2 linked regions of the Rhodopirellula baltica SH 1 genome follow. The protein of the gene in region 1 interacts with the protein of each later gene in a pairwise test. Links are inferred from orthologs where the notes say so. Each region holds a gene or a part of one and is shown on either strand. Other genes may lie near its edges. The genes, in order: priA and RB_RS20360.

Evidence for each region.
Region 2: the proteins of priA (region 1) and RB_RS20360 interact in binary tests that used the Escherichia coli proteins (3 or more experiments, as listed by UniProt). The link is inferred for Rhodopirellula baltica SH 1 from one-to-one orthologs.

Annotation. Positions count from the first base shown.
Region 1 is NC_005027.1:4,490,884-4,508,018, reverse strand. Bases 6,331-9,337 are described here. They hold priA (replication restart helicase PriA), read left to right. Parts: upstream 6,331-6,642; coding sequence 6,643-9,033; downstream 9,034-9,337. Other genes in these bases: RB_RS17220 (hypothetical protein), read left to right, coding at 9,261-9,337. In the rest of the region: RB_RS17250 (PSD1 and planctomycete cytochrome C domain-containing protein), read right to left, coding at 1-1,177; RB_RS17245 (carboxymuconolactone decarboxylase family protein), read right to left, coding at 1,395-2,072; RB_RS17240 (Nramp family divalent metal transporter), read left to right, coding at 2,290-3,540; RB_RS17235 (sulfatase-like hydrolase/transferase), read left to right, coding at 3,643-5,598; RB_RS17230 (hypothetical protein), read right to left, coding at 5,709-6,134; more of RB_RS17220, read left to right, coding at 9,338-9,887; RB_RS27895 (hypothetical protein), read left to right, coding at 9,884-10,891; RB_RS17210 (helix-turn-helix domain-containing protein), read right to left, coding at 10,839-11,882; RB_RS17200 (endonuclease/exonuclease/phosphatase family protein), read left to right, coding at 12,546-13,319; RB_RS17195 (SRPBCC family protein), read left to right, coding at 13,460-14,419; RB_RS17190 (SIR2 family NAD-dependent protein deacylase), read right to left, coding at 14,401-15,120; RB_RS17185 (ribonuclease R family protein), read right to left, coding at 15,332-17,135.
Region 2 is NC_005027.1:5,333,276-5,345,338, reverse strand. The notes cover bases 1-2,723. They hold RB_RS20360 (single-stranded DNA-binding protein), read left to right. Parts: upstream 1-968; coding sequence 969-1,478; downstream 1,479-2,723. Other genes in these bases: RB_RS20345 (DUF6268 family outer membrane beta-barrel protein), read left to right, coding at 2,345-2,723; rplI (50S ribosomal protein L9), read left to right, coding at 1,557-2,090; rpsF (30S ribosomal protein S6), read left to right, coding at 512-934; pth (aminoacyl-tRNA hydrolase), read left to right, coding at 1-470. Also shown: more of RB_RS20345, read left to right, coding at 2,724-3,361; RB_RS20340 (endo-1,4-beta-xylanase), read left to right, coding at 3,468-5,186; RB_RS20335 (IS701-like element ISRba4 family transposase), read right to left, coding at 5,853-7,133; RB_RS20330 (IS5 family transposase), read right to left, coding at 7,177-8,025; RB_RS20325 (DUF1573 domain-containing protein), read left to right, coding at 8,143-9,027; RB_RS28190 (chaperonin), read left to right, coding at 9,040-9,576; RB_RS20315 (hypothetical protein), read left to right, coding at 9,573-10,595; RB_RS20310 (DJ-1/PfpI family protein), read right to left, coding at 10,746-11,372; RB_RS20305 (flagellin hook IN motif-containing protein), read left to right, coding at 11,657-12,063. UniProt on the Escherichia coli protein: Plays an important role in DNA replication, recombination and repair. Binds to ssDNA and to an array of partner proteins to recruit them to their sites of action during DNA metabolism. Acts as a sliding platform that migrates on DNA via reptation.

The sequences.
Region 1 (17,135 bases):
CATCGAGTTGGGCCTGCTGTTCTTCATTGGGAACTGGGATCTGTGGAGGCCGTTCACGTTGTGAATACTTGCCCCTTTCTTCGATGTCAGCGAAGAACGCACCGAGAGAATAGAAATCCTTTGCGGTGTAAGGGTCATACTTGTGATCATGACACTGGGCGCACCCAACCGTTGCCCCCATGAAAACCTGGGACACGTTTCGAACACGATCGGCAAAGTAGATCGAAAGGTATTCCTTGGGTTGCGCGCCACCCTCTTCCGTTGTTTGATTCAAACGGTTGTATCCCGAGGCAACCAATTGATCGATCGTGGGATTAGGAAGCAGGTCACCGGCGAGTTGCTCGCGAACGAACTGGTCGTACGGCATGTTGCTGTTGAACGCGTCGATCACGTAGTCACGATACGGTGAATGTGAAACGTTTTGATCGCCGTGGTATCCCACCGTGTCGGCGTATCGCACCAAGTCCAGCCAATAGATCGCCATGCGTTCGCCAAAACGACTTGACGATAGCAGGCGATCGATGAGTCGTTCATAGCTTTCGTTGCTGTTGTCTTGCTTGAACGCTTCCACTTCTTCGGGGGTCGGTGGAAGGCCAGTCAAATCAAATGACAACCGACGAATCAATGTGGTCGGGTCCGCTTGCGGCGATGGGGTCACCGAGGCGTCTTGCAGTCGGCGTGCCACAAACTGATCGATCCAGTTTTCTCCCCATGTTGTGTTCACGGAAGACGGGACCCCATTGCGGGGCAAAGGGGTGTAGGCCCAGTGAGGTTCGTATGGTGCCCCCTCTTGGATCCATCGACGTACCAAGTCGATCTCGGCGTCGCTGAGGGGTTTATGCAGTTCCGACGGAGGCATGACGAGGTCGTCATCATCGGACGTGATCCGCAAAAAAATCTCGCTCGATTCCGCGTCCCCGGGAACAATCGCACCACCCTCCAACGCCGCTTCGCGAACGTCCAATCGCAGCCCAGCTTCGACCGTGTTTGCATCGAGTCCGTGACAAGCGAAACAGCGGTCCGTCAGAATCGGTCGGATGTCTCGATTGAACGAGAGTGGACGATTGGTCGCGGGAACAGTGATTTGAGCCGTATCGCTCGGTTCGGCCGAAACAACTCTTTCTACAAAACCGACCGCGAAAGCGATGGTCAGTAGCAGGCCAAGGAGGGAACGCATTCAAGAAATCCGAATGGTTGGGTGGGGAGGGAGTCGGCGAGTCGGGGACGCATCGCCGCAATCACGACCTTGCGATTGAAGTAGTGTAAACGAAAGGGGCAAAAATCTCTTGAGTGCTTCCATGGCGGCGAGTCGCATGCCCCCGCTTTGGAGGTTCGTTCCATGGAATCAGCACTTCCCATCGTTTCGCCTGCGTTCGAAGTGCGAGGGCGTGCTCTCAGCCGTGCTTGCCGATTTCCCATCCAGACGCCGACAGATGCTGGTTGGCAAAGGCGGCGGATTCGGGTTCCAACGTCGTGGCGAAAGTGTCGTTCCACCGATTCAGGAAACCGAACAAAGCGATTGTTGCCCCAAGTTCGACAATCTGGTCTTCGGTGTAGTGCTTTCGAAGATCGGCAAAGTGATCGGCGGTGACGCCGTTGGGATGCGAACCGGCCGCCAAAGCGAACCGCAACGCCGACTTTTCGGCTTCGTCGAACAAGTCGCTGCGATCAAACTCCCAAACGGCTTCCAGTTTCTCGATCGGCACGCCTTGATCGCGTGCTTCGCCGATCGTGTGGGCCTGGCAATACCGGCAACCCGCAGCACCGCTGGTGACATGGGCGACCAGGTTCTTGAGAGCCAGCGGCAACCGATCTTTTGATCGCATGTTCCGAAGCGACCAAATCACGTTTTTGATCACCAATCGAATGCCCAACCAAATGGGCGACTTCGCGTCAGACGGCTGACCCAAAATATTGCCCACCATCAAGGTGAAGCTACTCAGGATCGCGGGTTGGCGAGCCATCGTTCGCATCGAATTGGGGACGAACCCGAGATGCGATTTGGTCAGCCGAAAAACCAACTCGACCTCTCGAGCCTCCGCATCGGTGAGGGGTTTCAATCCAGTGGTCATGAGGACTTCGCTTGGGTGGGTGATTGGCGGTCGGAGAATCAGGGCGGCTGCGCAAAAATTCCAAACGCGTTGGTTCGCGTTGGAATCATCGTTGTTTGCGATTGTGGTGGCCGAAGTATGAACCAGTTCAGACCTCGAAGGCATCACGGGGTAACCGCTGCTTGAGTGATGCGAGTTCATTGAGACGGGGTCGATGTCATTCGCTACCTTAGCGGGCATGAAGCTTCCCAAGTTCTTTCGTCGTTTCGGTCCCGGACTGCTGGTCACGGCAGCGTTCATCGGTCCGGGCACCGTCACCAAAGCCACAACCGCAGGTGCCAACTTTGGTCACACGCTGCTTTGGGCCATTGGTTTTTCTGTGATCGCAACGATCGTCTTTCAAGAAATGGCGTCGCGATTGGGAATCGTCACCGGTCGCGGTTTGGGAGAAGCGATTCGTCCAACCATCCCCAACGCGTTGGCTCGGGGATTGGCCATTGTCTTGGTCGTCTCGGCGATCATCGTCGGAAACGCTGCCTACCAAGCAGGCAATATCGCCGGTGCCGCCGTGGGCGTTGCAGCCGCCACGGGAATGCAGCATCAAACTCTCGTGTCGATCGTGATCGGCTTGACAGCATGGTGCATCCTGATGATCGGTCACTACCGATCGCTTCAGCGGATTTTGGTTGCGTTGGTGGTGACGATGAGCTGCGTGTTTTTGTTGACCGCGCTGAGTGTTCCAATCGACTGGCGGTCGATCGCGCTGGGATGGATCCAACCGACCATCCCCGATGGCGGATTGAAAGAAGTCCTCGCGATCATCGGCACGACGGTCGTGCCGTACAACTTGTTCCTTCACGCCACCGCATCGGCTGAGAAATGGTCGAGCGATAAGAAGGAACCCGTCAGTGACGAAAACATCCGCGACGCGATTCAGCACAGCCGCGGTGACACGATCCTTAGCGTGGGGTTGGGCGGGTTGGTGACCGCGGCTGTGATGGCAACGGCGACCGCCGCTTTCTTTCAGAGCAACACGGGATTCACGAACCTTGCCGATGCCGCTCGGCAGCTTGAACCGTTGCTTGGCAACCATGCACGATGGCTGTTCGGTGTGGGGCTGTTCGCTGCAGGATTGACCAGCACCATCACCGCTCCTTTAGCCGCCGCTTACGCCGCCGCCGGTTGCTTTGGCTGGCCCATTGACTTGAAGGATTGGCGGCTACGGACTGTCTTTACCACCGTGATTGTTTTTGGCACCTCGTTCGCGGCCAGCGGTTCAAAGCCCACGGACATCATCACGTTTGCTCAGATCGCGAACGGATTGTTGTTGCCTCTGTTAGCCATCTTCTTGCTCGCGGTCATGAACAACGCGGCGCTGCTCGGCAAGCACCGCAACCACTGGATCGCCAACACGCTCGGCGTGCTCACGGTGGTCGTCGTCAGTGTTCTTGGATTGCGTAGCCTCGTCAGCGTTTCCTTCGCGGGATGATTCTTCGCGATTCGACCGCTTCAACTCGCTCGCTTGAGGGCGCTGCTGTAGCTACGATGCAGAACCCCGCATTCCCTCCCTCCGAGACAAAGAGCCAACTCCATGTGGCAGGCAGCCATTCGACGATTCCAAGACGCACGTGTGCCGATGATGGTCGCACTCTTGTTGACGGCAATGTCCTTGTTCCAGACGGTTGAAGCCGGCGACCGCCCCAACATTCTTTGGCTCTCCGCAGAAGATATCAGTCCTCACATCGGTTGCTATGGTGATCCGCACGCCATCACGCCACGCATCGATCAGCTCGCCAGTGAAGGCATTCGATACTCCAACGCGTTCACCACGGCCGGTGTTTGTGCCCCGTGTCGCAGCGGGATCATCACCGGGATGTACCAAACGACTTTGGGGACGCAGCACATGCGTTGCCAAGCGAAACTCCCAGAGAGCATTCGACCGTTCTCAACGTATTTGCGTGAATCGGGATACTTCTGCACCAACAACTCCAAGCAGGATTATCAGTTCGAGACTCCGAAAGGTTCATGGGACCAATCATCCAGCAAGGCTCACTGGCGGGATCGACCGGACCAGGACACGCCCTTTTTCTCTGTCTTCAACTTCACGGGCTGCCACGAGTCCGGAATCGAGAACGATGCGAAATACAAGTCCGTGACCAAAGGCCTCTCCGAACGTGAACGGCAAGACGCTTCCAAACTCTCGACGTTCCCGCCGTACTATCCAGACACGCCGGCCGCTCGAGAAGACTGGAAACGCAACTACGAACTGATCACAGCGCTCGATCATTGGGTGGGCGGGTTGCTTGACCAACTCAATGCCGACGGATTGGACGAAGACACGATCGTGTTCTTTTGGTCCGACCATGGCGTTGGGCTCCCGCGAGCGAAGCGTTGGCTCTACGACTCGGGAACGCACATCCCGTTGGTCATCCGCATGCCGGCTCAGTTCCGATCCACTGACAACGTCGCTGGGGTCGTCGATGACCGCTTGGTGAGCTCGATCGACTTTGGTCCCACCGTCTTGAACCTGGCCGGGCTGGATGTTCCAGAGCCCATGCAAGGCAAGCCATTTCTGACCAGTCCCTTGAGCAAGCTAGCGGCTGCCGACCGGGACTACGTGTACGGTGCTCGCGACCGGATGGACGAACGTTACGACATCATTCGGATGGTGCGTGATCAACGATACAAGTACATCCGCAACTACGAACCATTGAAGCCCTACTTTCAATACATGAACACGCCCGAAAAGGGGCAGACGATGCGGTCGATTCGCGAGGCGGAACAGGCCGGGACGTTGCCAGAGGCAGCCATGCCTTTCTTCCGCGGAACGAAACCCACCGAAGAACTTTATGACCTCGAGAATGATTCCCATGAGATCCATAATCTCGCGTCGTCTTCTGACCACACGGAGGTGCTCCATCGCATGCGTGCGGCGCACGAACAGTGGGTGACCCGCACCAAGGACTTGGGGCTCATCCCAGAGCCGATCCTCGCCGAACGCGCCAGCGAACTGGGAAGTCAGTATGCCGTCCTGAGACAATCGGACGACAGTGAGCTTGCGAATCGTGTTGCCGCAGCAGCTCTCGCGGCATCCGAGGGTCCTAGAGCGTTGCCAGAAATGCGATCCGCACTCGATGACATCGATTCGGCGGTGCGTTATTGGGGCGCGACTGGGATCGGCAACGTTTTCGCTCGCGGCGAGATCGACAAGCTCCCGTATTTGATGGATCTGCAAGAACGGCTTGCCGACGAATCCGTGACGGTACGAGTCGCAGCGGCCCGGGCGCTTTGCCATTCCGGTGATCCTGAAGCCACGAGCAAGGCCCTTTCAGTGCTGGCGGAGGCATTGGCGGACGGTGCCCAGTGGGAGCGACTGCAAGCCGCCATCGTGCTGGACGAGATTGATGAGAAAGCGTTGCCGGTCATCGATTCGATGCAAGATGCACTCGAGCCAAGGCAAGAGTTCTACGTCGATGGCAAGTACACCGTCCGCGTGATCAACCGCGCCCTGAATGAACTGAACGGCACGAACCACACGGTTAAATAGCAGGATGGCTCCGGAGGAGCCTGCGTTCATAGCTCGGGGTCGAAGCCCCGAGAGGACGATTCAACAACCATCCAGCCGCCCCGGATGGGGCCGTCGAAATGTATCTCACGTCACGTGGGTTGCGGTCGCGTTGCTCTCGCGAGAGTTCCACCCAGGTATCCCATTGGCAAGTACGCTCCGACCAAGTCCAGAACGATGAACCAGAGCGGGCCTCCGAACGTCATGGCCATCGTGATGCCGCCCAGTAGAAAGAACACGCCAATGCCAAGTGCAAACTTCATCTTGTGACTTGCAGCGATCTTGGCGGCAACGAATGCGCCGACGAGCGTGCCGAACGCGTGAGCCAGCCAAGGTGCGAAGAAGTTGGCTGGTTTGAGAAGTTTGAGGTTCTCGGCGAATTGGTCCATGTCCGACATGTCCACGCCGTCGGGGAGCGGAATCAGGATCGGACCGATGGTGACAATCGCCATGTTGAGCACGCTGCCGAGGAAGAGACCTGCGACGACTGCCAGAATGTTTCTCAGAATCGTGGGCACTGAGCGGCTCCGTGGATGCATTGGGCTGGGGCGATGTTCTGTCAACGCATGGCTTTCAGAGAGCCAGTGTAATGGCTCGATGGAATTCGGATGGCATGGTGGAGCTGCCCCGATTGGAGGTCGTGGTTTTGTGCCATGCGAATTGTCGTACTCGAATTGTCGTACACAACGAGGGTCAACGTGTTTCCACGCCCAGGTTCTTTGACCCTGTGGGGGGCAGTTTGGTGAGGTCGTCTTCGTTCCGGGTGTGCGTTTCGCGACCCCCGGTTACCGTCTTTTGCCGCTCCGCGGTGGCTTCCGAGACGACGACCCCGACCGAGGCGGATTGGTACGAGTGGCTCCGGAGGAGTCTGCGTCAGTAGCTCGGGGTGGAAGCTCCGAGAAAGAGAAGGCGATTCGGGGCGGGGCAGGGCAGGGCAGTTAAGGCGTGTGACCAGACGTGTCACGGGGTGGGCGATGATGGATGGGTTATCTTGCGCCCGCCGGGAAGAAAAGGAGCTCACACGTTATGTTGTCTGATTCATCGTTGTCCAATCTGGGCGATCCGACTCTGAACTTTCCTCCTTTTGCCGCCGCACCCGTGCCCGCTGACTCGTCCTCGTCCGAACCGACCCAGAACGAATTGTTTGAAACCGATCCTCCCCCGTGGGAGTTGACGGTTGGCGAAGACGTTCAGCTTGCGTCGATCGTGTTCGCTCGATCGCCGCACGGGCCTTACGACTACCGAATCCCGGATGACTTGCTGGATGTCCTGCGTCCCGGGATGCGTGTGGGTGTGCCGCTGGGGCATCGTAAAAAGCCGACCCCCGGTTGGTGCGTGTCGATCAAAACCGGCAACGCGGCGCAGAAAAAACTTCGGGACGTGTCCGAGGTCATCGATGACGAACCGCTGTGCGATGCGGCCCTGGTTCGGTTGGTGATGTTCATCGCTCATTACTACCAAGTCCCCGCTGGCCAAGTCTTTGACACGCTGATCCCCGCCAGCGTTCGCGACAACGCGGGCACGCGGAAAACGACTTACTTCCGACCGGCACCGGGGCTGACCGAAGAGCAAATTGCCAAGTTGCCATCCAAGCAACAGTCGGCGATGCGGTTCTTGATCGCTCAAGATCGACCGATGACCGCGGCGGAAATCGCGATCATGGCCGAGTGCACCGAAGACCCGATTCGGCGGTTGCGGAAGAAAGAGTTGTTGGTGCCAGAGGTCCGACGAGAACTCAGTCAAAACATCCGCATTCGGGCTCAGGCCAACGATGGCGAAACCAGAAAAACGCATGACTTGACGGCGCAACAAGAGAACGCGTTGTCTCGTATCAATTCGGCCGTCGACAGCGGACGCGGCAGGACGTTGTTGCTGCACGGCGTGACCGGCAGTGGCAAAACGGAGGTCTACATCCAGGCGATTGAACACGTCGTCAAACAAGCCGGATCGGCGATCGTGTTGGTGCCCGAGATCAGCCTCACACCACAGACCCGTGGACGATTCGAAGATCGTTTCCAGAACGTCGCGGTGTTGCACAGCCAAATGTCCGCGTCGGAGCGTCACTTTCACTGGCAGCGGATTCGTCGGGGTGAGGTCCAAGTTGTCATCGGGCCACGCAGTGCCGTGTTTGCACCGCTGCCAAACCTGGGGCTGATCGTGATCGACGAGGAACACGACACCTCATTCAAGCAGGACAAGCAGCCTCGTTATCACGCTCGCAAGGTGGCCCATGCTCGCGCGATGGCGCTTGGCATTCCGTTGGTGTTGGGTTCGGCGACGCCGTCGATGGAAGCTTGGCATGCGACGCAAACCGGGCATGCGGAACTGGTCACGATGTCGGAGCGCGTCGGCAATCGCCCGATGCCCGATGTCCAACTGGTGGACTTGCGAGTCAAGGAAGAACGCGGCAAAGGCGGCGCGATCAGCCGACCGTTGCACGCTGCGGTGCTGGAAACGCTGAAAGAAAAAGGGCAAGCGATTCTGTTGCTCAACCGTCGTGGTTACGCGACGACGATCCAGTGTCCCGCATGCGGCACCGTGTGCGCTTGCCCGGATTGTGACATGCCGCTGACTCACCACCGCGATGGCGGCAAGGCGATGTGCCATTACTGCGATTACACGATCCCGACGCCGCCTTGGTGTCCCGCGTGCCGGTTCGATGGGATGCGTTATGGAGGCCTTGGCACGCAGCGTTTGGAGATGGAAGCGAAGGCACGCTTCCCGGATGCTCGCATCGCTCGAATGGACAGTGACACGATGAAGCGTGCCGGCAGCCACCAACGGGTGCTGTCGGAGTTCCGTGCGGGCGAGATCGATGTGTTGCTTGGCACGCAGATGATCGCGAAAGGGTTGGACTTTCCCAACGTGTTGTTGGTCGGCGTGATCAACGCGGACTCGGCGTTGCACTTCCCTGACTTTCGCGCTGCCGAACGAACGTTCCAGTTGGTGACCCAGGTCGCTGGTCGAACCGGACGCGGCGATCGCGGTGGCCGAGTGATCGTGCAAACGTTCACACCGGAGCACCCCGCGATTCAAGCCGCGGCGAGGCACGACTATTTGAAGTTCGTCGAAGACGAAATGGTCAACCGCAAGAAGTTCAACTACCCGCCGCTGGGCAGTGTGGCTCGGATCATCATTCGCGGTCCCCTGGAAGACAAAACTGAATCGGTGGCCGATGCGATTGTCGACCGCTTGGAGAAAGCACGCGATCTACTCAAGGCAGAGGTCCGCATTCTTGGACCGGCACCACCACCGATCGTCAAAATCAGTGGCAAGTATCGATTCCACTTGTTGTTGCAAGCCACCGAAGCGGCGGTTGTCGGCGAAGTCATCCGGCGAGGGTTGGCAGATTTTAAAGTCGATCCGAAAGAAGAAATCGAGTTCCTCGTCGATATCGATCCCGTCAATTTGATGTGATGAATCGAAAACAAATGAGCATTTCGATTGTCGAATCACGCAATCGGCGAGCTTTATGGCGATCACTGATTCGATATGCTTTTGCGTTCGACCGCATGCGCAAATCAAGACTTTCTAATTTTCACATTGCTGAATGCTTCCGAGGGGTGCTACTGACACAAGTTGTTGAACTTCCTTCGGCTGAGGGGAGGAGTCTGCAACTCTCCTGAATAATTTGGAACCGACACATGGATGTGTTGCATTGTTTTGGAACGGCCGATCCGCTGTTCGATGTGGTTCAAGAAATTCGTCGTGATGGATCCGAGCAAACCCTCTACCACTACGACGAATACAGCAACCATTACATCTTGAAGTGGCAAGGTCAGCCGCTTGGCACATTGACGATGTTGGCCGCCGCAAATGGCCGGTTGGATTGCGAAGACCATTACCCAACGGTCTTGTTGGACCAGCATGGCGACGAATTATTTGCTTCTTGCAAATTGCGGATTCGTCGTGGGCCGAGCACTCCCATTGCGGCGCTTCGAACGCTGGTGCGAGGTTCATGGGCGCATCAGTTGGCCAACGGGAAGCGGATCTCAATTGCGAACGCTGATGTTCGTATGAAAGCTTTCTATCGGCGGATGGGATTCACTTACCTGCCGGGCTTTGATTTTATCCATCCAGAATTGAAAACGCAGAGCATCGTGTTGCTGATGGCGGCGGATGCGAGGGGGCGTTCGTATTGCCAGGACATGTTTGCAGAGCTTGCCAAACAATCCGATCAGCCGGCACTCGTTGAGATGTGTTGCGGTTCGTTTGGCGAAACAGGCTCGCGACCACGGGTCGGCTCACTTGGATTGGCGGCGGTAGCATGAACGGCAAAATCCTTTCCTATTCAGCTGGTTCCACCTCGTTGGACCCCTTTAAGTTTCGCGTCATCGACAGCCAGAAACCGACGGACAAAATGAAACGTCTGGCGACCATCTTCCCGGACCTTCAACCATTTTTTGTCGATCCGTCTCAGTCATTGGTGGTGGATGCTTATCCGGCGGCGTTGGGTGGCATGGAAGCGATGACTCGTGTCATCACTTATCTGCATCCACCAACCTGCATTCGTGCTTTGCGTTTGGCGGCGGCAGAGAATCGGCGGGTGGTGTTCATCGCTCAGCCTTTGGCGGGAGCTGACTTATTATTGCAGGCCATGGAAACTCAAATGGATTGGCCAACCGAGTTGCTCTGGGCAACAGGCGGCTACCCCTTGCCGGCTTCTTTGGAAAGAAGTGTCGAAGCTTGGTTGGCAAATCGTGGTTGCCGGCTCACGGTCTTGCAGGCTTACGGGGTCGCTGAGCTGGATCACACGCTGATGGCGTCGATGCATCGTGGTTCCGATTCTCATCCCATCTATCAATTGATCGATCCACGATTGGAATTGGATTCATTTGAAGATGGTTGTTCATTGAACAAACACGTTCGGTTCCAAGGGATCAGAACGGCCAACCAGGATCGCATCGAATCATGCGGCAGTGGCTATCGAATCCACGGCAACCCATCGTTGTATGGTGACGGTGCTCTTCGATGGCTCGAGAAATGGCAACCGAATGACTGGTGGAATTGCACCGGCTATTTGAGCGATCGTGACGGTGCCATTGCGTTGCAGCAGCGTCGCGGACGAACCACGAACGCTGAGGTTTCGATTAATTGTTTGAGCTTACCGGCGATGGCTTCGTTGCCGCGTGGAGTTGCCTGTTTGCCGGTTGAACACTTTGACTTCATGTCAGACGATGGCATGTCTTGGATGGAAAAGCCAAAGTGGAATCCGGCAGCGTTCAAGCAGCTTGACGCGAAATCGATCGCTCGGCGGGCCGCTGCAGTCGCTTGACCATCGACAGTAGGTTTCGAATCATTCGACGGCGAAGGCCAGCCTTGTCGACGGATTTGATCAACATCGCGAAGTGCTTGAATGTGGCCCAGTTGGAGTATTCTTCTTTGGCCAGTATTCGTGGGTCTTCTCCGAACCAGTAGATCGGGTAACTGAATTCGGGTTCTTTGGTTGGTTCTGGGATGAAGCCGATCGTACCCAATCTGCGTTCGTTCAACGGACTGGCCGAAAACGAAACCATCTCGAAGTCGGATTGATTGGGTGACTGCGCCAATGATGCGACTTGGTTGAACGTGATGAGGCTGAGCGATTTGGTGACTTGGTACCATGGGCGGCGACACTGCTTGGTGAATTCGGTGACCGAATCGAGAAGCAAGTACTGGGATTGATCCGCTAAGTCGTCAGCAGAGATATCGAGCCAGGCCAATTTTCCATCGCGGAATGCATGGAAGGACTCGGCCGTCAGCGGCAGCACAATGCTGACTCCACCGACAGTGTCTTCGAAGCGGTCCAAGCGAATGCACTCTGGGTTTCTGCGCCATAGATCGACGTACCGTTGTTCGTACCGAAAGTAGACCTCATCGATCGCTGAGTTCTTCTGCAACGCTTGTTGCTGGTCGTGGGACGTGCCCCATTTTTGAATCTGAACGCTGAAGTTCTCTCGCAGTTGTCGGACAACCTCAATGACGTCGGCTTCGTTACGGCACATGCTGCCTTCGTCGAAGCCGCGATTGCTTCGGAACTTGTCTGCGACGGACCAAGGGAGTTCCGCGAAACCATCTTGGCCCGTGCCGGGATCGATTCGGACCAATTGGTCCGCTTGCATTCCCAATGCACCGGCGATGCGCCGCATCGTACCGATCGAAACGTTCTGACCGGATTCGGCGAATTGGACGGTCCGAGATGAGACACCTGCCCGCATCGCAAGCTGCAACTGGGACAACCCTAAACTTTGGCGAGCTTGCTTGAGTTGAGCGTTGGCCTGAGCCATTCCAAAACCTATTTTTCTTGTTAAAAACGAAGCCGTTTGCGCCAACTTTGCGCATCAGGAATCCTGACGGCAGCTAACGTTTGATTGCCAGTCGCTCCATCCGAGGCGAATCGTCATTCGCAATGCGATTACGGGGCATCGTCTCGCATGTGAGCGACTGGCTTTCAGAGCTCCCTGCTAACTGGCCAGCGGAGGGGGGCAACGGCCGTCGCGTGGAGCCTTCAGTGTAACTTGGCTGACCTGCGAATCGAAGCCTATTCAATTGCTCTCGCGTCTTCAATGCTCCGATTGATCTCTCACCGGTCCCAATTTTCGGGCTGGTGCGGGATTTTCTGCGATCGCCAATTTTGGATTGAGCATCGCGACTGCTCTGTAGAGAACAAAGCGTCATCTTCGTTGGTGCTCCTCTTCAGCCCGATGCAACGCAAGTCAACGTCGGCAGTCAAGACGCCGGCAGTGAAGACGCCGCAGCGGTCGGTGGATTTCGGTATCGTTCCGAAGTAACCTCCGCCTGAAAAGTCTTGGTGAGTCCAAACCGGACGACGCACCGTCGCAGCCGTCTCGGACGGCTTGCTTTTTGAATCAAACAACGTGCATTGGATGTTGATTTTGTTCGTCAGGAAAATGCTCTTCCTCGCAATTGCTTTTGCATCGTTTGCCTTCATGTTGCGCTCGCCGCTTGTGCTTGCTCAAGAACAAGAAACAAACTCAACGATCCGGTTGAGAGTTCTGAGCTACAACATTCACCACGGTCGGGGAACCGACGGGAAAATTGATCTGGATCGTTTGGCGAACGTCATCCGATCGGTGGATCCTGATTTGGTAGCGGTCCAAGAAGTGGATCAAAACACCCGTCGAAACGGGATGGTCAATCAAGTCGAAACGCTTGCCGTCCAAACCAGTCTGCACGGAAAATTCGCGAAGCAAATCGACTATGACGGCGGCGAATATGGGCAAGCGGTGCTATCAAAGTACCCCATCGAATCGCTCGAAGTGCATTGGTTACCCGGTGATCCCATTCGGGAACGCCGGATTGTCGGGGTGGCAGAAATTTTGATTCACAAAACTCGGCTGCGTTTCGCGACGACGCATCTGCATCACTCGCGTGCTGATTTGCGGGAAAAGCAGGCCACTGAACTCAATCGGCTCCTGGCCTGCGGAAGCACCCCGGTCATCATTGCGGGTGACTTCAATGCGAAACCGGCCTCACTTGCCATGCAAACACTGCAAGCGAAATGGCGGATCGCGACAACTGAATCAATGCACACCTTCCCCGCCCGATCGCCCAACCGACAACTCGACTATGTTGCGATGTACCCCGCCAACTCCTGGCGAATCGTCGAATCGGAGGTTCTGGACGAGCCGGTCGCTTCGGATCACCGACCGTTGCTGGTCGAGATTGAATTGGAAACGCACTCTGGTTCGCTTCCCAAATAAGGGGCGTTCAATCGGGGGGGGCAGGGTTGTTGGCGTGCGTTTGCGAGAAAGTGAAAACTTCTATCGTAATGCTGTTACTAGGCGAGTTTGCTAGGATATCCGCCTCGGTACGTCAGTCACCCTGTAGGGATGAATTCACCATGCCCGCGTTTCATATTCAACGTTCCCAAACCATCGACGCTGATACACGCGATGTTTATGACGCGGTCAGGGACTATTCGACTTGGACTCGCTGGTCGCCTTGGTTGCAAGTCGATCCCGATGCGGAAGTGACCGTCAGCGATCCGTCGAATGAGTTGGGGGCGACGTATCACTGGAAGGGTGAATTGGTCGGCGAAGGTTCGATGACCCATCGCCAACTTCAGGCTCCGAAGAGTTTGTCAGCAAATGCATCGGTGCAAGCCGATTTGGCGTTCGTCAAACCGTTCAAGTCACAGTCAAAGGTGGAGTTCGAAATCGAACCGGTGATGACGGATGGTCGACCGGGATCCAAGATCACCTGGCACATGCGAGGCAAGTTGCCGTGGTTCTTGTTTTGGATGCGATCGATGATGGAAACGTTCGTGGGCATGGACTACGAACGTGGGTTGCTGATGTTCAAACAGTTCGTTGAAACCGGCGAAGTGCTTTCGAAGTTGGAGATCAAAGGTGTGGTCAGCGAGCCCGATCGCATGATCATCGGTCAGCGTGGCGGTTGCACGATGGACGACATTGGTTGTCACATGGCCGCGACGTTGGAACGAGTCAAGTCACACTACAACGCGGACGACGAACGCGTTCACGAATGGGCCAGCCTCTATCACACGACCTCGGATCTTCGCAAACGATGGTTCGATTACACGGCCGGTTATTTGGCCGATGCGGGCACGCCGGTGCCGGATGGCTGCGTTGCGGACACGGTTCCGGCCGGCAAGTTTTTATTGGTCCGGCACATCGGTGAGTACGCGCATCTTGGCAACGCGTGGTCAGGCGGGATTCAATACATCCGATACAAGAAACTGAAGATGGCCAAGGCGATCGGATGTGAGGTGTATCGCAACGATCCAGAAACGACCGAAACCAAAGATCTGATCACAGACGTTTACATCGCGCTGAAGTGATTCAGTAGCTTCGGGATTTCGACACTGGCCGCACCGCGAATGGTTTCATCGAATGCACTCGACGCGGGCGTGTCATCCAGGTTGACTTCGATGCGGCGGCAGTGCGGTGGCGTTTGAGCCACGATGCCGGCGGCGGGATAGACGACACCCGATGTTCCGATGGCGATGAACAGATCGGCTTTCGTCGCGGCCTTCTCAATTTGTGTCAGTCCGATCGGCATCTCGCCAAACCAGACGACATTGGGACGCAAGCAGCCTCGCATGGAATCGTCGTCGGGAGCTTCCGGGTGCGGCGTGTCGACGCTCAGGTCACCGGTCCAGTCGAAGATCTCTTCGGAATACACGCAGCGAACTTGCAGCAATTGACCGTGCATCGCCAGCACGTTTTGGCTGCCAGCACGTTGGTGGAGGTTGTCGATGTTCTGCGTCACCAACAGGAAATCGCCGCGTCCATTTTCAAGATGTTCGCGTTCGAAATCGGCCAGCGCGACGTGCGCTGCGTTGGGTTGAATCTCGGGGTTCAGTAGCGCCCGTCGGCGCTGATTGTAGAACTCGTGCACCAAATTGGGATTGCGAGCGAAACCCTGGGGTGTGGCGACTTCTTCAACGGCGTGCCCTTCCCACAAGCCGTTAGCGTCGCGGAAGGTGGGAATACCGGATTCCGCAGAGATTCCGGCACCGGTGAGAATGAGAACGTTCATGGCAACGATGGAAAAGATTCAAAACCTGTGGCACGGTGGTCCCCACCGTGAATTCAAGCGTTCGGCCGCATGGTGACCAAGCATCACGGACCTAACAGGCTGTTGATTTAGTCGCATACCGAATGACAATCATTAGCCGTTGGGCGTTAGCCCCGGTTGGCGTCTAATCAACCGCTGCTAACGCGGTGCGGCTCAATAAATCAACAGCCTGCTAACGCCGCCGTCGCTTTTTCTTTTCGCGTCGATCGGACTTCTTCTGATGCCGCAGAGGTGACTTCTTTGACTTGCTGCCAGAAGGTCCTCGCGGATCACTTTTGGCGGCCGAGTGATTTTTGACGACTTCGAGATACAACTGTCGGTCTTGCAGGTCGACCTTGCCAATTCGGACCGTCAGGTGGTCACCCAGTCGGAAGCGGTTGCCTGATTTGAAGCCCGTCAAACTTTGCCCGCGACGCTCGAATCGATATTGATCGCTGGGCAGTTCCGTGACCGGTATGAAGCCATCGACGGGAAGTTTTAAGCAGCGAGCATGAATGCCATCGGCAAAGACGCGGCTGATCACCGCCTCAAGTGTTTCGCCTTGCTTCTTTTTCAAGAAGTGAAGCAACTTCAGTTGAATCAATTCACGTTCGGCTTGAGCGGCGTTGCGTTCGGCGTCGCTGCATTCGTGCCCGAGTTTGACCAACTCCGCGAAAGATTCGTCTGGCGTTGATTTTTGCTCGATCAGCCGCTGCACCAAGCGGTGGACGCTGAGGTCGGGGTACCGCCGGATGGGGCTGGTGAAGTGACAGTAATGTTCTTTGTCGAGCGCGTAGTGTCCTTCGCGGTGCGGCCCGTAAACGGCTTTGCTCATGCTTTTCAGCACAGCGAAATTGACAGCGTTTTCGAGCGTCGTGCCGGCGACCTTGTCCAGGACCGCTTGGATTTCAAAGCGGCTTTCCACGTTGTCAAAACCCAATCCGAGGTCTTTGACAAAACTGGTGAGCTGTCGCAGCTTGCGTCGTTCAGGCGGTGCGTGAATGCGGTGCAGGAAATTGAGTTCCTGATCATCCAGCCAAGTGGCAACGGCTTCGTTGCCGAGCAGCATGAACTCCTCGATGATCTGGTGGCTTTCGGTGTTCTCGGTTTGGTAAGCACCTTTGACCTTGCCCGTTCGATCCAGTTCGAGCTTGATGTCTGGCATGTCCATCGACAGCGCGCCATCTTTGAAACGCCGCTTGCGAATTTGCATCGCGAGCGTGTGCATGTGCGTCAGCAGTTCGCAAATGGAATCTCCCCAGTCCTTTTGAAAGGCAGCAGGGGACGCGATGAACTGGTCGATTTGTTCGTAGTTGAATCGTTTGTCACTGCGGATGGCAGCGTTGTGAACTTCGCTGTGAGTGATGGTCAAATCATCCAGCATTTCGATCTCGACCGTCTTCACCAAACGCATGCGTTCGGGTTGCAGTGACGCAAGGTGGTTGCTGATGATCTCGGGGATCATTGGGATCACGCGGTCGGGCAGGTAGACGCTGGTTCCGCGACGACGCGCTTCGACGTCCAGCTTTCCACCGGGCGGAACAAAGTGACTGACATCGGCGATGTGAACCCACAATCGCCATCGGCCATCTTCGCGCTGCAGTGAAATTGCATCGTCGAAGTCGCGTGCATCGAACGGGTCGATCGTGATCGTCAGCATGTCCGTCAGGTCTTTACGATCCGTTGGCACGACATCGTCGTCGAACGCATCGGCTTGCTCACGAGCTTCGTCCAACACGTCTTCCGAGAACTCATCAGGTAACGCGTATTGCCGCATGATCGTCAGGGTGTCGATCGCCGGGTTCTTGCTGCTTCCCAAGCGTTCGAGAATGACGGCTTCTCCGCCGCCGCTTTCTTCATCCGGGAAATCGACAATCTCGACAAAGATCTTGTCGCCATCTTGGAGCGGCAAACCTCGTACGTCGCCGACGCTGACCGGAGCTTCGTAGTGGACACCGTCCAAGTAGACGACGGGACCTTCGATCGTGTCGGATCCA
Region 2 (12,063 bases), 840 kb from region 1 along the record:
GTTCTCCCCCGACGACCAAATTTGAGGGAGAGATCAGCGAGTGTCGCATCGAAAACGAAAAGGTTTTGGTGCTTTGCCCGCAAACATACATGAACGCCAGTGGGCAAAGTGTCCGCAAGGCAATGGATTTTTACAAACTTTCCCCGGAAGACATCCTCGTCATTTGTGATGACTTGAACCTCGAAACCGGTCGCGTTCGATTGCGACGATCTGGTTCCGCTGGTGGTCAAAAAGGCCTGGTCGACATCATTCGTCACCTCGGCAGCGAACAATGGGCGAGACTAAAGATCGGAATCGGACGTCCGCCAGCGAAATGGCAGGTGTCTGATTATGTTTTGGGCAAGTTTGACAAAACCGAATTAGAAGAAATGGAACATGCCATCGTGCATTCCTGTGACGCCACCGCTTGTTGGGTGGCCGACGGAGTGACGGAAGCCATGAACCGTTACAATGCCGCCAGCGGCACTTAGTCAATTTTTTTCCCGTTCCCGCACCTCCCGCGATCTTTCCCGTGGCAAAAGTCAACACTTACGAAACGCTGTTCATCCTCGATAGCAATCACTACGCACGCGATCCCGGTGGCGTCGCCAAGCAGCTCGAAGAGCTGATCGCCGAGAACGGTGGTGAAGTGCAAGTCAGTCGGATGTGGATGGAGCAAAAGCTCGCTTATCCAATCGACAAGCACCAAAAGGGCACCTACTACCTGATCTATTTCAGCATGGAAGGCCCGAATTTGACTCAATTGGCTCGTGCCTTCGCACTGGCGGAGCCCGTTATTCGTGAACTGACCATCAAGTTGGATCCTCGTTTGGTTGAGCCAATTCTCGCCAACGCTCGTGGTGAACACTTCACCGGACCAGCTGGTGCAGAAGGTTCCGACGATGAGTCGACCGAAAGCACTGACGAAGCGGTTGCTGAAACCGCCGATGCTTGATCGCGATTGATTCGAATTCCGGGAGGACACAACCATGGCAAGTTTTAACCGCGTGATGTTGATGGGTAATTTGACCCGCGACATCGAACTGCGTTACTTGCCCAGCGGAATGGCCGTCGCGGAGTTTTCGATTGCAGTCAACGAAAAACGCAAGGCGTCCGATGGACAGTGGGTCGAAGATGTTTCGTTCTTTGAGATCACGCTGTTTGGACGCACCGCAGAAGTCGCGAGTGAATACCTTTCCAAAGGCTCACCGATCTTCGTCGAAGGCCGTCTGAAACAGGACACGTGGGAAAAAGACGGTCAGAAGCGTTCCAAGGTCAAAGTGATCGGCGAACGCATGCAAATGATCGGCGGCCGAGGTGAATCCGGTGGCGGTGGTGGAGGTGGAGGCGGACGACCCGCTGCTTCGCGACCGAATTCCGGTGGGGCTCCTGCCGAATCGCAACGTTCCAATTACGTCAATTCCAATACTCCTTCCTCGCATGATTCACAACCGACCGGAGACGGCCCTGGTTACGACGAACCGGATATCCCGTTCTAGCAACCAACCCGCCACGTGACGTTTTCGATCACCTCCGATCATCCCGAATCAGAACCCTTTATCCTTCGACCCTGAACCATGTCAAAATCAGCGACTAGCCACTTCAAGCGGCTTCCAAAAGGCCAGAATGGCGGTATCGAACTGCTGTTGATCCACAACGTTGAACACCTCGGACGCCAAGGCGACTTGGTCGAAGTCAAAGCCGGTTACGCGTTGAACTACTTGCTGCCACAAGGTTTGGCGACGATCGCAACCGACCACCACAAACGGATGGTCGAGAAGCACCGCGAAAAATTGCGTGCGATCGAGTTGGAGAAGCTGAAAAGCTACCGCGAACAAGCCGACGAATTGGCCAAGCAGTCGATCACGATCGAAGCCAACGCCAACGACGAAGGTCACTTGTACGGCAGCGTCGGTCCTCACGAAATCGTCGATGCTCTCAAGGCCAGCGGCATCACGTTGGCTCAAGACCAGATCCGTTTGGAAGGTCCTTTGAAAGAGTTGGGTCTTTACACGGTGAAGATTCACCTGCACAGCGAAGTCGATGCCAGCCTGAAGGTTTGGGTCGTTCCAACCGTTGCTGCAGAAGGTGGCGAACCAGGCGCCAGCTGATCTGGACTGCGACATTTTTGGCGTTGCAATCCGCAACGCAAAACGCCAGAAGAGATAGACGCAACCGTGCACCGATGTTCGACTCTGATGTCGAACGGTTGCACGGAATGCAATGAGACACGATCAGGCCCTGAGTCTGGTTGCCACGGGGCTGTGGCGGAACTGGCAGACGCGCTAGATTTAGGATCTAGTTCCTTCGGGAGTGCAGGTTCGATTCCTGTCAGCCCTATTTCCATTTGAACGAGTGAAACCTCATGGATGAGGCCACACGGTATCGATTTCACGCGATGTGCTTCGCGCGATCATTCGTTCTAAGCGGTTTCTTGTCGTGGTTCATCGCTGGGACCACAGACGCTCAAACGCCGCCAATGCAAGTGTCACCGTCTCAACCGGTGGCCATTGAGCATGACCCCAGTCGATGGCTCATTGGCGAGCCTCCTGAAATCGAGCTGGAGAACTTTCGCCGTGGCGTGTTCCAGGGCGGCGAATTGTTGGGTGGGTATCTCTCAGATGGTAGTGATGCATCCGTTGGCCCCGGGATGTCTGGTGGGTTCGACGAAACGTTTTGGGAAGTCCGGCTGAGCACAGGCATTCCTCTGGGAAGCCTCGACAACTTGCTCGGAGTGCGTCCATTCTTTCGGGCGGACCATCTCAGTGGTCTGTCGGGCATCGATGCCCCAGAGACGCTCTACAGCACCGGTGTCACGTTGTTTCATCGCAAGAAGTGGAACGAGCGTGTATCGACCATCGTCATCGCAACGCCATCGGTTCGGAGCGACTTCACGACGAGCGACAACGCGTTTCGGTTGTTTGGGTTGGGGTTGGTCAATTGGCAGTGCCGTGAGGACTTGAGCCTGTCGTTGGGAGCGGTCTATTTCGATCGCAGTGACCTCGGTGTCTTGCCGGCGTTTGGTTTGAGTTGGACTCCGACACCGCGATGGAAAATTGACTTGATGATGCCGCGACCACAAATCAATCGACGATTGTGGGTCGATCCGGGCCAGGCGGAAGGTTGGGCATTCGTCGGTGGTTCAATCGGTGGCAATACGTGGGCGGTGACCCGCGAAGGCGGCGTCAGAGACGGCCAAAGTGATGAATTGACCGTGAATGGCCTTCGGGTCTTCGGTGGCTACGAAACGCTCGTGACGGGCAATCGGGGATGGGGAATGGAGGTCGGCTACGTTTTCAACCGATCGCTGGAGTACGAGCAGGATGCGATTGAATTCGACCTGCACGATGCGGTGTTCATCGAAGCGAACTGGAAATTTTGAGCAGGGTTGTTTCCGGAGAATTCCTGATCGGCTCGGTCTACAATCTGTGCGAAGGCGAGGTCCGATGGATCTCTATTTTCCGGATGATTCCAATGACCGACGCATCATGCTCTCTTCAAAAAGTCTATCGTCCTTCGCTTCTTGCTTGGTTTTGTTTTCGCTTTCAGTGGGGATCCATCGGCAGGCGTCCGCACAAGATGGATTTCCTGGCGATCGTTTGAAAGAGTTGGCTCCACCCAACTTCGCCATTGGCGGAGTGATGGGCGGGTACGACACCGAGTCGCTCAACACCCCGGTCCTTGATCTGGCTCGATCGGAGTTCAATGCGGTGACGGCGAAGGCGTTCATGCCGTTTGGTCCTTGGACCGACCCCAACCAGCCGATCGATACGTCGGGGCTCACACAGAACGTTGCTTGGGCCGTTCAGAATGGCATGCAGGTGCACGCTCACGTGCTGGTCTATCCGACTGAGAATGTTCGACTGCCTTGGTTCCAAAACCTGCCCAACGAAGAGGTCGAGCAAGTTCTGCAGCAGTACACGTCGACGATGGCGAGCAGTGTGTCCGGCGGTGTTTGGGTGTGGGACGTTGTCAACGAAGTCATTGGTGACAACGGCGACGTGATGGATGCCGATGGGCTTCGGATGGGGCTTGGTACCGGTGAAAACTATGTGCCCTACAAAGAGTACGCGGCGATGGGGCCGGACTACATCGCGAAAGCGTTTGAGTGGGCTCACGAAGCCGATCCGAACGCGTTGCTGATTCTCAACGAGTACTCCGCCGAAACGGTGAACGACAAATCGGACCGTTTGCTGGCGTTGTGCAAGCGACTGCGAGACCAAGGTGTTCCCATCGACGGGGTTGGTTTTCAAAACCACTGGCTCGACCTTCGCTACGAACCCAACTACGACAGCATTCGCGAAAACTTTCAACGGTTTGCCAACGAGGGTTTTCAGGTCTTCATCACCGAGTGTGATGTGGCGGCGGTTCACACGCAGGACCCAGCGGGCAACCCTCCATCGCAGGAACAGCTGCAGCGTCAGGCTCGCGTGTTTTCGAACCTGTTGCAGATCGCGCTCGAGCAACCTGCGTGCAAGTCATTCTTGATGTGGGACTACACCGATGAGACCTCGTGGTTGCAGGACACGGACTTCACATTGAGCTTGGCGGATCGTCGACCGGGATATTCCGACACGGTGATTCCACCCGGAACATCAATGTTTGCAACGCCGATCGCAGGCGGCGATGGCATCGTTCCGATCTCGCCGAAGTTGGCGTATTTGGAGATGCAGGCGACCCTTCTGAATCGATCTTTCGACACCTACCGAGTGACCAGCGGTTGGGATTGGCAAACGTCCTACTTGGCTCGCTTTGGTCAACCCAATTCGGAAGGCCAGTTCGTTCCGGGCACCGACGTTTATGCCGAACGCTTGGACGATCAGTCCGAGACGTGGTCCAGCTTGAAGTGGGAACTGGAGCGGATTGATGCCAGTGCTTATCGCATTCGCAACCTGTGGGGCGATGGGGCGGACTATCTGACTCGGCAACCCGACCCCAATGAAGATCCCAATCAAATTCTGCCTGGCGGTACCGTCGGGATGCAGACGCTCAATCAAGCTTGGACGAGCCAGCAATGGTTCTTCATTCCGGCCGGCAACGGTGGCTTTCGATTGGTCAACGGATGGGCACCCGAAGACGGCGTTCTGACCCGCGAGGCTCAAGGCCTGGACTCAGTCGGCGACTATGTGCCTGGCCCTGAGGTTCGATTGCATCCACCGGCGGATTGGTCCAGCCAGGTCTGGTACTTCCACCGCATCGGCCAATGAGTTGCAAGGAACCATTCTGCCGAGTGAAACCGGCAGAATGAAAGAAACGAGTGGGAGAAGATCTTGACTGAACGCATCAAAACAAATGTGACTCCAGGGTCAACGAGGTTCGCTTAATCACCTACTCTGGAAGACTCCCGAAAAAAAGAATGAAAAACTTGCGTCCCAGGTCTTCGTTCGTTACGTTGGACCCACGGACAGGCTGGTAAGAAGCACCCACGGGAAGGTCAAGGGAGAAGATGATACGTTCCGGATTGACGTCAACGCAAAGCGACCACCATTTGATCTTCGTATCACTTGCGTACTTCATTTCAGTGTGCTGTCCCTTTCCCGGGATCGAAGCAGCGGAAAATTCTTCCACTAAGATCTCAAAAAATGTTTTATTCTCGAACGTAGATGTGTCAACTTTACTAAGAACCTATCCGGTAACCCAATTAAGTCGTAAGTCTATATTTGAACGGAGGTTGATCACCGGTTGGAGCAAGTCGCCTAATACTACAGCGCTAAGTTTTGGGCCATCGGCATCGTGTGATGCTTTCGGGGTCGATGCCGAGTTCGGCGTATCTGTCGAGCTTCGTTTGCGTATGGCTGATGCGAGCCGCTACGTTGCGTGATTGATAGTAGTTGATCCGTGAGGCGACCTGATCAAGCAACATGCGACGACTCTCACGAGGGAGTGACCAGCTGACAACGATTGCGTCGACCGCGTCGCGAATTTGCTGAATTGTCCACTCCGGATTTTTTTTCCCGCTCCTGCTGGCAGGTTTGCGAAAGAAACAGATAGCTCAACGACGTGATGATCAAGTGGCGTTTCAGACCCAAATATCGGCGCCCCTCGTAACAGTCTAAGCCGACCTCTTGTTTCTGATCCTCGAAACAACGTTCCACTCGCCATCGCTGAAACGCAACCTGTAGTAGCATCGCCATCGAAGCGAACTCGCTCGCGTTGCTGACGAAGAATTTCAGTTCGCCGTCAAGCACGTTTCTCGCGACCACCAACCACAGAGACAGCCCCGGTAGTCCGTCGCTGCCTTTGAGTGTGACGCGAACCCGCTTGGCTTCCCAGATGATGGGACCTTTCTCGCCGTCTTTGACGCGGTAGCGTTTCCAGCGTTTCGCTTTCATCGCTTCGCCGTGCCAGAACACTGTTTCAACACTTCGCGGCGAACTTTCCCCGCTCTTGACGCGGGGTGTCTTGCGACCTCGGCCGCGGCCGCCCTTGCGATAGGGCTGCTCGGTCACTTCGGGATGCTTCTCCCAAACCGAAAACGTTCGCGGCACTTCAAGCACAAACTTCTGATCGCGGTCGGCAAGAGCTTCCAGGAATCCAGGTTTACCGCCGTAGCCTTCGTCAGCGGTTAGCCAAGGATATTCAATCCCCTCCTCCTTACTGCGATCAAGCAATTCCAACGCGATCTGCCACTTGGGGCGATAGACCATCTCATCGGGAATGCCGGCGGCGGCACAACGTTCGCGGTCGTTACTCCAGCTCTCGGGGAGGAACAGTTCACCATCGACCATGCAGTGAAAGTCTTCGTTCGCCGCAGCCAGATGAACCGTGACGATACAGTTCTCCTGCTTGCCGACTTTGCCGCACCACTGTCGTTGCACGCCAGGCGTTTTGTCGCCCTTCTTGACGTCGCTGGTTTCGTCAATGATCGCGACAGTGTTCTTGTTGACATGCTCATCACGGACGATGTGGATCAGCCTCCTGCGAAGTCCATCTTCGTCCCACCGATGCTGGGCGATAAATTCCTGCAAGGTTCGCACCGGTGTACCGGCTTGCAACGCAATCGGCTCCACACTCTTGGCGTCCAGGTCGGAAAGTTGACCACGGACATAGGTCGTCAAATGAGCCCTCGTGTCGCTTCGTCGAAAACAATCGCCAAAGCGAGCCAAGTAAGCATTTAACCGATCTTCGAGTTGTTCCAGTTCAGCGACATCCATGCCAAGCTCTCCGTGCAGCAAACAAAATCTCCAGCTGCTATTCTCAGCGAAAAGCCCGGACCTCTACAATACCAGCTAGCGCTGTAGTACTAAGCATGCGTCCGATCGAAGCGACATGGATCATTGCTTCGCTTGATTCTGTCCGGTGTTCATAGTCGCGACTGAGTCGCCGCCAACGTCCAAACCAACTGAATGTTCGTTCCACTACCCAACGTTTCGGAAGCAACACAAATCCCTTTGCTCCCTTGGGTCGCCGAATGACCTCCAGCTTCCAAGTCAGATTCGCTTGACGACCGAGCCAGGAATTCAAAGCGTGATTGTGGTACTTCGAATCGGCCCAGATAACTTGTAGTCGTGGTTGCTTTGATTGCGAAAGCTGCTTCAGCACCGGCCTAGCCGCATAGGCATCGTCGACCGATGCGATCGTCACCGTGACAGCAAGTAGCAGACCGAGCGTGTCGACCACAATGTTTCGCTTTCGCCCCGTGATTTTCTTGCCTCCGTCGTATCCTCGGCTTCCACTTCGTTCGCTTGTCTTGACGCTTTGGCTGTCGATACTGCCCGCGCTGGGTTCCAGTTCTTCACTCGGCGCCTCCAGCATTCGAATCGCCCCAACGAGTCGCTCGTTGACTTTTCGCAGGGTGCCATCATCACGCCACTTGGCGAAGTAGTCGTACACCGTGCTCTTGGGAAGAAGGTCATGAGGGAGCATGTCCCACTGGCAGCCGCTACGGCATTGGTAGAGGATCGTGTTGACGACTTCACGCATATCCACAGTGCGTGGCCGACCGCCCTTTCGACTCTTGCGAGGCTGCGGAATCAACTCGCAGATGATCTCCCACTGCTGATCAGTCAAGTCGCTTGGATATCGTTTTCGTCCACCGTCGTTCATCGCACACTCCGTTGCTTCGAGGAACACAAAGTGTGGTGATTACTGGCGTTTTCGAGAAGTCCAGTTTCCGGATAGGTTCTAAGTACTGGCCAGGTAAGGACCACACCAACAGACACGATACTCGCGAACGAGACATGCAGCGTAGAGATACCATTTGTAAACTCGTCCGAGACTACCGCAATTGTAGATTCTATACAAACTAGCTGCGGTTGCTTGTCGAGAAGTACTGGAGCACTGAAGCTGCATTCAAATGAAACAACCCTTGTGTCATTTGAATTGCACGGACGAAAACCAGGTAACTTTGGCGTCGACATCGTGCTGACGCTCGCCAATGGATCAAAGAAGAAGGTGATTCTCAGGGGAGTAGCTAAGCCCAGATTTCGTCTGCATCCCGAAGTAATTGAGGTTCACGAACGCGAAACAGAAGACTACGAATGCTATTTGGAAAACAATTCTGGACAGATGTTTGATGAAACGGTTCGACTTGCTTTTGAGAAAACTCAGTCAGGTGGAATTTCGATAACAGAACGAAGCGCGAATCGTCTAACATTCATGCTCAACAAGAAATTGGTTGCCGAGGCAACCGAGAACGACGGCGGACTGTTGCAGGGAATATTGTATTCGGGAGAGATAGAACACAAATTGTCGATAAAAGTCCTGGACGCCAAACGGGCTGTGATACTACCAAGAATTGTTACAGCTGAAGGTGAAGGCTTGCGTGAGTTTAGTATCTATCTCCGTAGTAGCAGTGCAAAAATAACTGAAGACGACGCTCGAAACACGACGATTCAAAAACTCGCTCCGATTTCATCGAGTGTTCAGGGAGGCACTCTCGAGCTAGTTTCCTATCGGGCAGTTAGCCCGCTTTTAACGAAACTTACCTACAAACTTGAGGCAAGTTTCAAAAACCTCCTAGCCTCCAGGTCGGTCTTAAGCTTGTCGTTAAACGACAAGATAGATGGAAAGCTCATCCTGTTGATCCCTCAGTCAAATGATCAGTGAAAGTTTGTTACGATGTTAAAACCTAGAAGCGTCGCCGTCTTATTTGTGGTGTTCTTCCAATCAGTGGTGACCGGCCAAGATTGCTTTTATTACAACGGGGACAAGCTGTGCCCGTCTCCGCCTCAAAGAGATCCTTGCGGCGACGTTGCGTGTGACGGTGTTTGTCCAAAGGGTGCGAATGGCTCCAATCGTATCTATGTACAATGGCCATTCCCTGAAGAAGACGAAGAAACCATGGTTCCTTGGCTCGGCGAGGAACTCATCGAGAATGATGGAGAGGACGGTTACGGACGTATTGAACGGGGTGATTTCACGTGTTTCACGGTCTATAGCTGTACGTGCAAGCAGTTGTTTTTGGTGGGGACAACGGGTGGGGCAGTCAAGAACTGTGTCAGAGGAACTTGGATATTCGATGAGGAGGTGGTCATCGAAGAACTCGACTATGAGTGGCCGTGCGAAAACATTGATCTGGAGCAGGACGATACTGGCGGCGATGGGACCATGGATGAAGACGAAGCCGGTAGTGCTGGTGATGGAGGCTATGAATGATTCACGTAGTCAAATGCTGGCAGCACACAATGAGAATTTCTTTCGTCAGTCTTTTTGTTGTTTTGTGGCCACGAGTAACGATAGCTGATGGTCCGTCTTCAGTGGCAATTCCAAACGAAGATGCTGTGGTCAATGCGCTCGTCAGTTATCTTGAACATGGAAGTGAGATTCAAAAGGACTTTGCAGCTTGGGTATCTGTTGAACAAACGACAACAGGGGACGATTTTGAATTACCGCTTGTCTTGAAAGTGCAATACATCTTTGCTGCGAACGAAGTGGACTCGTGGCAGTATTGGTCTCAGGGACAGAAGTCTAGTCGTGGCCCCGAAAACAATCCGTTTTGGGCGCAGTACTTGCGAAATCCGGATCATATAACAACGCTACGTGTTGGGGTCGGTCCCATTGTACGGAAAGGTGAAATTAAGGAAAAAGCAAAACAGAACTTACACTTTCGCAATCCGTTTCACAGAGCATTGTCCGATGTCACCGCGATCCAGATGAACAGAACATCTGAACAGTATTTAACCAGGTTGTTCTTGGAAGTTGCGAAACTAGGGGAAGCAAGTTACGAAAAAAAAACCGGGGATCTGTTGGCTCGCTTTGAACTTGGTGGCAATGGATTTGACGTTTGGATCGATGTTCGATTTAGCAGTGATAAAGGAATGATGCCGAGCGAGGTGGTTTTTAATTCAATGGAAGATGGGAAGGTGATGATTTCAAACTACACCCGTACCAAATGGCAGCAAAAGGCAAAGCATTGGTTGCCGACCTCTTTCGAATCTTTCACGCAGGACTGCGCAGGCACGGTCAAACAGGATTTAATCGTTGATGTTGAATGGAAGGTTGGCGACGAGGCCCCAAATCAGCTTCCAGCTTACGAGGACGACGATTGGCGTCGGTATTTTTGTGAGCTGTTTGAGCGTGACTGCTACGATCACAAGGCAAGAATGGCCGAGTTGTCAGCCATGAGGGGATTGTTCAAGAAATCGAAACAGACAGAACCCAGCGACCCGGAATGAGGTGGCGTCAATATGGCGTCTGGTATCAGTTGACCGAAGTTCGCACATCTCACCGGCTTAGACGGAGGTGAAGAGTCTTTCGCTTTGTTGTGGTTGCCTTCGTCGACTGAGTATGAAGCGATTTCCTGACGGTAAGTCACCCGCGACTGCTTAGCTCTTGGAATCGCGAGCGGTTTCGAGTTGTTGGATCCATGGGGCGATGTAGAAACCGTTGTCGCGGTAGGTGCGTCCGCTGACGAGGTTGCCGTCAATCACGCACGGTTCATCGACGAAGATTCCGCCGCAAACTTCTAAGTCGAATTGGCACTTCGCAACGGTCGCCATTCGGCGTCCGCGAACTCGATCGGCGTAGGCGGGGATCTCGACGCCGTGGCAAACGCTGGCGATGGGTTTGTTGGTGTCAAAGAAGTGTTGCGTGATCCGCACCAAGTCTTCGTCGTAGCGGATGTACTCCGGTGCTCGGCCGCCTGAGAAGAAGATGCCCGCGTAGTCGTCTTCCTTCACCTCGGAAAAGGGAACATCGCAATCCAGCGTGTAGCCTTCCCATTCCTTGGTGATCGTCCATCCCGGTTTGATTTCGTGCAAGACAAGCTGGTAGAGCCGTTTTTCGGGTGCAATGACGACCGGTTCGAAGCCAGCTTCTTGCAGCCGGTAGTACGGATACATCGTGTCCAGCAACTCGGTGGCATCACCGATAACGATCAACACTTTTTCCATGATGAATTCTTGTGGTTTGGTGGTGGGGCTGGTCGTGTGGCAACCGTTCGTCCGAGCCACAACGACGTGGGAGGTCGGTACTTTAACCTGTCGCGGAGCACCGCCCCAACAGGTTGGTCAGGATGACCAAAACAGGGCATTGTCTCCAAAACGGCAGCGAATGCCGTGACAGGATTGCGTCGGTTGATCAGGGGTGGTGGAAAATTTCGCATGTTTTTTGCCGCTTCAGGTCCATTCTTGACCTAGAGTTCAGGTGCTGGCTCACGAGAAGCCAGTTTTGGAGCCGGGGGGTTCCTTCCTAGGAGACGTGGGCAGTTTGCTGTTCCAATCCAAGTACCCCTACGATGACAATCAGCTCCAGCACATCAACGAGTTTCGCAAGTCGGTCTCTCCTCGTCGAGAACTTTCAACTGAGCGCCCGTGCGTCCAGTCAGTCCGAACCCGAGACACTTCTGCGTCGCGTGAACACCACGTCTGACCGGATCAACTCACTGGTTGCTGGCATCGGTGAAAAGCTTTTGGATGCCGCTCGTGCCGGTAGTTCTTTCACAAATCTGCAGGGCAGCATCGACACAGCACTGACTGAGATCAGTGAACTCTTGGGGCAATCATTGACGTTGGGCGGATCCGGGAATTCCGTTGTGCGTGGCCTCGATTCCAGTCAGATCAAAGACCTGGAGATCTTGTCGTTGCCGCCCAATGGATCGGCACGCTTTTCTGGTGGGATCACTCAACAAGCGGGCAATGCGAA